Regions from separate parts of the Streptomyces sp. NPDC060027 genome, predicted to be linked through region 2. Evidence: riboswitches for the same ligand, from Rfam matches in the RefSeq annotation. Region 2 holds a riboswitch; each other region holds the start of a gene.
The links. Region 2 has a riboswitch for S-adenosylmethionine ahead of ACFWBT_RS20240 (aminotransferase class V-fold PLP-dependent enzyme). Riboswitches for the same ligand answer to the same signal wherever they lie in the genome.

Region 1 (3,202 bases), on a different contig from region 2:
GCACCACCGTCGACCGCGATGAAGCCGTACCCCTTCTCCGCGTTGAACCACTTGACGGTGCCCTGAGCCATGCCTAACTCCCCTATTACTGGCCCTTGCACAGATCCACACTTCGCGGATCCGGGTCAGACCTCACCCCCCAACGGTTGGGGGTGTGCGCCGGAACGCGTCGACCGCGGCTGAATGTATCTGTCCAACTGCCGTCTGCAACAGGTCAATCGGACGAGAATTCTGGGCATGGCTGATCGTTGACATGCGGAGGATATGCAAGGATTCAGGGCAAGTCGGGCCCCGTAAATGCCATAAACGGCTCAAAAAGGCGGGGCAGTTTGGCTACTTCTTGTCGGATGCCGGGCGAGGACTCATATGCATCCGGCATGAAACCAACATCGAAAGCGAAGCGACTTCCCCAACTGTAGCGCGCTCAACCCTGCAGAATTGCCCCCTCCGTTTCTCTCACGGAGGGGGCAATTCTATGAACTCAGCGTGTTCGGCATTACCGAGGGTAACGATCAGCCTCCGGCGACGGCCGGAATGATCGAGACGCCCACACCGTCCGGGGTCGCCGTCTCCAAGCCCTGCTCGAACCGGACGTCGTCGTCGTTGACGTACACGTTGACGAAGCGTCGCAGCTTGCCCTGGTCGTCCAGAACGCGCGCGGCGATGCCCGTGTGGTTCTTCTCCAGGTCGGCGATGACCTCGGCGAGGGTCGTACCCTCGGCCGTCACCTCGGCGACGCCCCCGGTGTAGGTGCGCAGGATGGTGGGGATGCGGACGTTGACGCTCATGATGCGAGGCCTGCCTCTCGGAAGGAGTCGAGGTTCGGGCGGATGGTCGCGGTCAGCCCGGTGTCCGAGGCCACCGCGTCCAGAGTCTTGAGGCCGTCGCCGGTGTTCAGCACGACGGTGGTCAGGGTCGGATCGAGGAGACCGTTCTCGATCAGCTTGCGGGTGACGCCGACGGTCACGCCGCCGGCCGTCTCCGCGAAGATGCCCTCGGTGCGCGCGAGCAGCTTGATCGCGTCGACGATCTGCTCGTCGTTCACATCCTCCACGGCACCGCCGGTGCGCCGCGCGATGTCGAGCACATACGGCCCGTCAGCCGGGTTGCCGATGGCGAGCGACTTGGCGATGGTGTCCGGCTTCTGCGGGCGCACGACGTCGTGACCGGCCTTGTAGGCGACGGACACCGGGGAGCAGCCCTCGGCCTGGGCGCCGAAGATCTTGTACGGCCTGTCCTCGACGAGCCCGAGCTTGATCAGTTCCTGCAGGCCCTTGTCGATCTTCGTGAGCTGGGAGCCGGAGGCGATCGGCACGACCAGCTGGTCCGGCAGCTTCCAGCCGAGCTGCTCACAGATCTCGTACGCCAGCGTCTTGGAGCCCTCGGCGTAGTACGGCCGCAGGTTGACGTTGACGAAGCCCCAGCCCTCGCCGGCCGGGTCGCCGATCAGTTCGGAGCAGAAGCGGTTCACATCGTCGTAGTTGCCCTGGATACCGACGAGTTCGCCGCCGTAGACCGCGGCCATGACGACCTTGCCCTGCTCCAGGTCGTGCGGGATGAACACGCAGGAGCGGAAGCCGGCACGGGCCGCCGCGGCACCCACGGCGCCGGCGAGGTTGCCCGTGGAGGAGCAGGAGAGGGTGGTGAAGCCGAAGACGCGGGCCGCTTCGATGGCCTGGGCGACGACGCGGTCCTTGAAGGAGTGCGTCGGGTTGCCGGAGTCGTCCTTGACGAAGAGCTTGCCGGCGTCGACACCGAGCTCGCGGGCCAGGTTGTCGGCCTGGACGAGCTTGGTCCAGCCGGGGTTGATGTTCGGCTTCTGCGCCACGTCCGCGGGGACGGGCAGGAGGGGCGCGTAGCGCCAGATGTTCGCGGGTCCCGCTTCGATGCGCTTGCGGAGCTCTTCGGTCTCGTAGGCCGAGAAGTCGTAGGCGATCTCCAGCGGGCCGAAACACTCCTCGCAGGCGAAGACCGGTCCGAGCGGGACGCGGTGCCCGCACTCGCGGCAGGAAAGCGCCGCTGCCGGACCGAGGTCCACCGCATCGGCGGAGTTCACGGAGTTCGTGGTGCTTGCAACTGTCTGCGCAGCCATGGAGGCGAGGCCCTTTCTCCTCATCTTCCTCACGACGCACTTCGCCGTGAGACGGATTTGGCACCTTCCCTAGCCGGGAGCCTCGCGACGCGATCGACATCGATCGGTACGAGACCGGCTGGAGGGTTGCCGGGGCTTCATCGGGCCGTATCCCTCTGCCCCTCTGGATGAGCGGTATTTGATTGTTGAACTGTTGAACGCGATACGCGCCGATGATCCAGGACATGCGATGGTCATCCGCGTTGTTCAAGACTGTAACCGAAGGCCAGGACAGTTGAGATAGTCGTCCGCACCGCGAGACGACGGCAATCGATCTGCCGCTGGCCGCAGCGGGCACGCTGATGAGAGCGTGTGATCAGACAGTGAGGAGCCGCAGACCGTGCTGAAAGATGTCGAAAGCTGGCTGAGCACACGCTCCTGGTCCCTGACCGACCGCCCGCTCCACAAGCTCATGGCCGCGAAACGTTCCACCGGATCGACGGTCAGCGTCGTACTGCCCGCGCTCAACGAGGAGGAGACGGTCGGCGAGATCGTGGCGATCATCCGCCACGACCTGATGCAGCAGGTGCCCCTCGTCGACGAGATCGTCGTCGTCGACTCGGGCTCGACCGATCGCACCTCGGCGGTCGCCGCCGCCGCGGGCGCGAGAGTCGTGCACCGCGACGACATCCTCCCGCGGATTCCCGCGGTGCCCGGCAAGGGTGAGGTGCTGTGGCGGTCGCTGCTCGTGACGAGCGGGGACATCGTCTGCTTCATCGACGCGGACCTCAGGGAGTTCTCGTCCGACTTCGTCACCGGGATCGTGGGCCCGCTGCTCACCGACCCCGGGGTCGATCTGGTCAAGGCCATGTACGACCGCCCGCTGGGCGGCGCCTCGGGACAGGGCGGCCGGGTCACCGAGCTGATGGCCCGCCCCCTGCTGAACATGCACTGGCCGCAGCTGGCGGGCTTCGTCCAGCCGCTCGGCGGCGAGTACGCGGCCCGTCGCTCCCTGCTCGAACAGCTCCCGTTCCCCGTCGGCTACGGCGTGGAGCTGGGCATGCTCGTCGACGCCCTGCACCTGGTGGGCCTGGACGCCCTCGCCCAGGTCGACGTCGGCGTCCGCAAGCA
Region 2 (3,202 bases):
TGGCCCTGCGGGCCAAGGGCGAGACCGTCCAGGAGATCTCCGGACTCGTCCGGGCGATGTACGAGCACGCCAATGTGATCGAGGTGCCCGGGCGCACCGTCGACATCGTCGGTACGGGCGGCGACGGCGCGAAGACCGTCAACATCTCCACGATGTCCTCGATCGTGGTGGCCGGCACCGGCGCCAAGGTCGTCAAGCACGGCAACCGGGCCGCGTCCTCCGCCTCCGGGGCGTCGGACGTCCTGGAGAAGCTCGGCGTCAATCTCCAACTGCCGGTGAGCCGGGTCGCCGAGGTGGCCGAGGTGGCCGGGATCACCTTCTGCTTCGCGGTCAAGTTCCACCCGGCGCTGCGTCATGTGGCGGCGGCCCGCGGCCAGTTGGGCATCCGGACCACCTTCAACGTGCTCGGACCGTTGACCAACCCGGCGCGGGTGAAAGCCCAGGCGGTCGGCGTCGCCGATGCACGGATGGCGCCGATCGTGGCGGGCGTGTTCGCCGAGCGCGGCAACTCCTCGCTGGTCTTCCGCGGCGACGACGGCCTCGACGAACTGACCACCACCGCGGGCTCCCACGTCTGGGTGGTCCGTGACGGCTCGGTCACCGAGGAGCGCTTCGACCCGCGCGACGTCGGGCTCGACATCGTCCCGGTGGAGGCCCTGCGCGGCGCCGACGCCTCGTACAACGCCGAGGTCGCCCGGCGCCTGCTGGACGGCGAGACCGGGCCCGTACGGGACGCGGTCCTGCTGAACTCGGCGGCGGCCCTGGTGGCCCTGTCGCCGACCGGCGCTCCGCTCGCGGACCAGCTCCGCGCCGGAATGGCGAAGGCGGCCGAGGCGATCGACTCCGGGGCCGCGAAGCGCACCCTCGACCGGTGGGTGGCCGCCAGCAACGCCTGATCCCCGGGCGAGGCGACGCGGGGCGCAGTCCACGATCCGGACTGCGCCTTGCGCGTCGAAGATCTTCTGGCAAGATGCTGTATCAGGTCATGAGTGACAGTCATGAGGCCCCGGCCGACTGTCCGGCAACCCTCCGTCCGTGGCGGGGTGCCCCGGGTGAAGACCAGGTCGTAGGCAGCGAGGCCTACGGCAAGCGCGGACCCCTCCCGCTCTTCCGAGTGGATGCAACCAGGGGTCCTGGTCGTTCGAGGGAGCCTTCTGTGAGCAAGCGAATGCGATAGGGCGTCGAGCCCCACCTCCGCGCACCCTTTTCACCCTTCCCTGCGCTGAGCCCTGCCTCCGGGCGGCCGGCTCGCGCAGCGATCCCGCCTGCCTCTCACAGGAGCTCGCCATGTCTGTCTCCACCGCTGCCGCCGACCGGACCGTTTGTGCCCCTCTGGCCGTTCTGGGCCGGGATGTCAGCGTCCCCCTCGTCACCGGCGGCGAGGTCAGCTACGCCGCCCTCGACTACGCCGCCAGCGCGCCCGCCCTCCAGCGGGTGTGGGACGACGTGGCCGCGTACGCGCCGTACTACGGCAGCGTCCACCGGGGCGCCGGCTACCTCTCGCAGCTGTCCACCGATCTCTTCGAGAACGCCCGCAGGACCGTCGAGGAGTTCCTCGACTGCCGCGCCGGGGACCAGGTGGTCTTCACCCGCTCCACCACCGACTCGCTCAACCTGCTCGCCGCCGCGCTCCCGGCCGACTGCCAGGTCTTCGTCTTCGAGACCGAGCACCACGCCTCGCTGCTGCCCTGGCGCGACGCCCGGGTGACCTACCTGAACGCCCCGCGCACCCCGGGCGAGGCCGTCGCCACCCTGGAGCGCGCACTCGCCGGCCGTGACCCCCAGGGACCGGCCCTGGTCTGTGTCACCGGCGCCTCGAACGTCACCGGGGAGCTGTGGCCGGTGCGTGAGCTGGCCGCCGCCGCGCACGCCCACGGCGCCCGGATCGTCCTCGACGCCGCGCAGCTCGCCCCGCACCACCCGGTGTCGGTCCAGGACCTCGACGTCGACTGGGTCGCCTTCTCCGGGCACAAGCTGTACGCGCCCTTCGGCTCCGGTGTCCTCGCGGGCCGTTCCGACTGGCTGCGCGAGGCCGAGCCGTACCTCGCGGGCGGCGGCGCCAGCCGCAAGGTCTCCCGGCGCGCGGACGGCGGCGTGGACGTGGAGTGGCACGACAGCGCCGCCCGGCACGAGGCGGGCTCGCCGAACGTCATCGGCGCCTACTCGATCGCGTCGGCCTGCAAGGCGCTCACCGAGGAGGGCTTCGACACCCTCGTCGCCCGTGAGCAGCACCTGATCCGTACCGTCCGCGCGGGCCTCGCCGAGGTCCCCGAGGTCCGGGTCCTCTCCCTCTTCGGCGACGACGCCCCGCGGGTCGGCGTCATCTCCTTCGTCGTCGAGGGCTGGAACAGCTCGCACTTCGCGGCCGCGCTCTCCGCCGAGTACGGCATCGGCGTCCGCGACGGCCTCTTCTGCGCCCACCCGCTGGTCCGCACGCTGCTCGGCAGCGACCCGGAGACCCAGGGGGAGTGCGGCGCCCCCGAGGCGGCCCCCGGGGAGAAGTCCCTCAACGCCATCCGCGTCAGCTTCGGCGCCGGTACCCCCGACGAGCACGTGGAGCGTTTCGTCCGCGCGGTGCGCGAGCTCGTCCGGGACGGCGCGCGGTGGCGGTACCGCACCGAGGACGGCCGCTGCGTCCCGGCCGTCTGACGCCCGCGCGGGTCCCGCCCGGAGGCGGTGTCCCGTCGGTCAGGAGTCGAGGCCGATCGCGAACGCCGCCTCCAGGTCGTGCTGCGAGTACGTACGGAACGCCACGTGCGTGTCCGTCGCCTCGACGCCCGGGATCTTGCTGATCTTGCCGGGGATGACGTCCGCCAGATCGTCGTGGGCCTTGACCCGGACCATCGCGATCAGGTCGTAGGTGCCGGTGACGGAGAAGACCTCGCTGACGCTCTCCAGCGACGCGATCGACTCGGCGATCTCGGGGATCCGGTCCACGCTGGTCTTGATGAGGACGATCGCGGTGATCACGGCTGGTTCTCTCCCTCGGGGGCCACTGCTGGGGATCTCACCCTACTCGCGGTCCACCTGGCCGGGCTGCGGCGCCGGGGGTCCCGGCAGCGCCCCCGGGGAGGGTGCGGCGGCCGTACGGCGCCCGTAGCGCGCCCACGCGTAGACGAAACCCAGCGAGAAGCCCACGAGGTGGGCCAGATAGGCGACCCCGGGTCCGGAGTCGCTGCGGCCCGCCGCCAGCCACTGCAGG
Region 3 (3,202 bases), on a different contig from region 2:
CTCGAGCGCTCCGATGATCTCGGCCGACGGAGCCGTCTCCGGTGCCTGGTCCTCCGGAGCCGTCCTGGTCTTGACTGTCGTCTGACGCGCTTCGTCGGTCATATCGCCGTCTCCCTCCGGATCCGGGCCCGCACGTCGCGCAGACCGTTCCGTACCTTCTGCAACGGGGTCGGCGGCAGGGTGCGCAACGCGCCCCGCGAGTAGTGCCGCTCGACGTAGAACTGGATGACGGACACGACGCTCGTCAGGATCAGGTACCAGGCGGTGGCGACCAGGAGCAGCGGCACGATGTCGCCGGGGTAGGTGCTGCCCATGCTCTGCACGGAGCCGAACAGGTCCAGCAGGGAGACGTAGAAGACCAGCGAGGTGCCCTTGATCAGGCCGATCAACTGGTTGACGTAGTTAGGGGTGATGGAGCGCAGCGCCTGCGGGAAGACGATCTTCGCGAACTGGTACCGCTTCGGCAGTCCCAGGGCGGAGGCCGCCTCGTGCTGGCCCTGGTCGACGGAGAGGATGCCTCCGCGCACCACTTCGGAGGCGTACGCCGCTTCGTTCAGGCTCAGTCCGACGACGGCGACGGCCATGTCGGTGGCCAGACGGGACTCGTCGAAGGTGAAGAAGGCCGGACCGAACGGCACCCCGACGCTCAACGTCTGGTACAGCGCGCTGAAGTTGTAGAGGAACAGCAGGACGACGATGAGCGGTACCGAGCGGAACAGCCAGGTGTAGACCCAGCTCACCGCGCGCAGCACCGGGCTCGGGGAGAGCCGGGCCAACGCGAGCAGGATCCCGCCGAGCAATCCCAACACCGCGCTGTAGACGGCGACTTCGAGGGTGATGAGCAGACCGTCGAGGATCGTCGGGCGCAGGAACCAGTACTGGAAACGGTCCCACTGGTAGAAGGGGTTGGTCACCAGGCCGTGGGTGATCTGGGCGACCAGCACGAGCACGACGGCCGTGATGATCCAGCGGCCGGGACGCCGGAGGGGCAGGACCCGTTGAGCGGCCGGGGTCTTGGGCGCGGCGGGGACGTCGGGACGGGGGATGGCCTGGGCGGGCGGCGCTGATCCGGAGGACACAGCAAGGCCCGGAGATTCACTCATGGAGAGCTCCAGCGGATTCGGACACCCCGGACCACGGCGAGCGGCAGCGTGACGCGGAGCCGTAACGGCTCGGCACGAAACGAGGGCACGGGCGCACATGGCACGGGGGCTGGACGGAGAAGGGGCACACCGCTACAGCGGTGGTCGTCAGCGATTCGGAAGAGGGGCCGTCAGCCTTGGCAGAGGGTGCGACACGTGTCCGTACACAGCGCGCTGTTGACGCGAAGCAGGTCGACGGAGCGGTCGGCGCACAGCACGACGCGACCGAGGCGCCGCCATGCGGCCGTCCCGTCAGCTGCGTTCATCGCCGTCACCATCGTCTCTCCGGCCCTGGGGCATCCCGTTGTGGGCCGCACGTTAGGCCCGCCCCGAAAAGAATGTCAATGCGGGTGACCACCAGGTGAGACCGCGTGCCCGGCGTTCTTGACGGCGCCACAGGGCGCACCGAGACTGGCATGGACGGTCACGATTGTCAGCGCCCACGGTGCGGGTTCGTCCCGCACCTGTGGTCATCGGCCCCGGCTCGCTGACAGGCAACCCTTCCACCGCGACGGGGTGCCCCGGGTGACGACCGGGTCCCGCCGGTGCGGCGGGGCAAGCGTGGTCTCGCGTCTCGCGAGCCCTGGAGTGGGACCGGTGAGAATGCCCAGGAACGGCTTGACGAGGCGCCTGCACATCGATCTGTTGCGTGTCTCCAGCGCTTACTGATCCGCAGCCGGTCCGTTCGATCCGGACCGGTGCGACGAGCGCAGTCGTTCCGCATTCGGCCGCTGGTGCCCACAAGGCGGCGGTGGCTTCCTCGTTCCCCAAGGGAGAGTCATGCCTGAGACAGCTTCGCGCACTTCCAGCACGGCCAACTCACGTCCCTGTGACCAGGTTTCGTTCCCCTCTGAGCTTCGTCTCAAGGTGGCGACGCCCTCTGCCCTCCCCCACCGCGTCGACAGCCGGATCGGTGTCGGCCTGGCCGGCGGCTTCTACCCGGCACCGCACCGCTACGAGCTGTATCTGTCGGAGAGTTGTCCGCTCTCGCTGCGCATCGCGATCACCCTCGACCTGCTGGGCCTGAAGGACTCCGTCGCCACGACGGTCCTGACGCATCCCGCCGGGACACCTGACGCCTTCGCCTCGCTGCGCCGCGCCTACGAGTCCACCGAGCACCACTACGACGGACCGCTGACGGCGCCCGCGCTGTGCGACCGGTGGAGCGGACGCATCGTCAGCAACCACACCCCCGACATCCTCCGCGATCTCGCGGGGCTGCTCTCCGGTCACGGCGCGGGGTGCCCCTCGACGCTGCGTCCCCCGGCCCTCGCCGCGGACATCGAGGCGCTCCGCGACCTGCTGGACCGCGATGTCACGCCTACCGCCCAGCCCTCGGAGCTCTCCGCGGCGCTGGAGTTGTTGGACTGTCAACTCGCCGTACGGCCCTATGTCCTGGGCGAGACGCTGACGGCGGGGGACGTGGACGTGTGGGTGGCCCTCACCCGACTGGGCCCGGACGGCGCCCTGCGCTCATTCCCCCAGCTCCAGGACTACGTACGCCGCCTCGGCGACCACCCCGCCTTCCGGAGCGGAGGTACCGCCGGGCGGCGGTGAGGAGCCCGTAGCGCCCACCCGAACGGGTGAGCGGGGTGCTCACACAGACGGCTGCTCGGAGAACCGGACGCCGGCCCGGCGTCCGGTCCGTTCAGCCGCCTGGGATCAGTACGATGCGCACGCCCTTCAGGGCCGAGGTCCGCTCCCGGCCCTGGTCAAGGGTGTCCAGCCCCGCGCCCAGGACAGGTCCTGAAGTCCCGGAGGCGGCCGGGACGGTCCACCGGGATTTCACCGGTCTGCCGCGCCCGCGCACATGCGGTCCGTCGACGTTCGGCGCAGTCTATGAGCGTAGGAGAGCGACACCCAGACCACACGTCCGGCGGTCATAAGGAATGGCGATGGCTGACACAGGCGCGTCGACACCGCCGTCGGGGGCGCAGCGCAGGATTCTCGCCCCGCTCGCCCTCGCCCAGTTCATCTGCAGCTTCGCCGGTTCCAACATGAACGTGATGATCAACGACATCAGCGAGGACCTCGACACCACCGTGCAGGGCGTGCAGATC

Region 1: linked by a shared signal. The riboswitch ahead of thrC (threonine synthase) and the one ahead of ACFWBT_RS20240 (aminotransferase class V-fold PLP-dependent enzyme) in region 2 are both predicted to bind S-adenosylmethionine.
Region 3: linked by a shared signal. The riboswitch ahead of ACFWBT_RS00475 (cell envelope biogenesis protein OmpA) and the one ahead of ACFWBT_RS20240 (aminotransferase class V-fold PLP-dependent enzyme) in region 2 are both predicted to bind S-adenosylmethionine.

The regions. Positions count from the first base shown of each region.
Region 1 covers NZ_JBHWVI010000201.1:13,160-16,361, reverse strand. The annotation lists gene ACFWBT_RS34065 (cold-shock protein) at 1-71, opposite strand, end outside; gene ACFWBT_RS34060 (MoaD/ThiS family protein) at 513-788, opposite strand; gene thrC (threonine synthase) at 785-2,092, opposite strand; SAM riboswitch class I at 2,110-2,266, opposite strand; gene ACFWBT_RS34050 (glucosyl-3-phosphoglycerate synthase) at 2,472-3,202, shown strand, end outside.
Region 2 covers NZ_JBHWVI010000076.1:17,486-20,687, forward strand. The annotation lists gene trpD (anthranilate phosphoribosyltransferase) at 1-896, shown strand, start outside; SAM riboswitch class IV at 982-1,098, shown strand; gene ACFWBT_RS20240 (aminotransferase class V-fold PLP-dependent enzyme) at 1,288-2,649, shown strand; gene ACFWBT_RS20245 (Lrp/AsnC ligand binding domain-containing protein) at 2,689-2,970, opposite strand; gene ACFWBT_RS20250 (rhomboid family intramembrane serine protease) at 3,013-3,202, opposite strand, start outside.
Region 3 covers NZ_JBHWVI010000001.1:119,887-123,088, forward strand. The annotation lists gene ACFWBT_RS00465 (amino acid ABC transporter ATP-binding protein) at 1-102, opposite strand, end outside; gene ACFWBT_RS00470 (amino acid ABC transporter permease) at 99-1,103, opposite strand; SAM riboswitch class IV at 1,565-1,710, shown strand; gene ACFWBT_RS00475 (cell envelope biogenesis protein OmpA) at 2,010-2,699, shown strand; gene ACFWBT_RS00480 (MFS transporter) at 3,038-3,202, shown strand, end outside.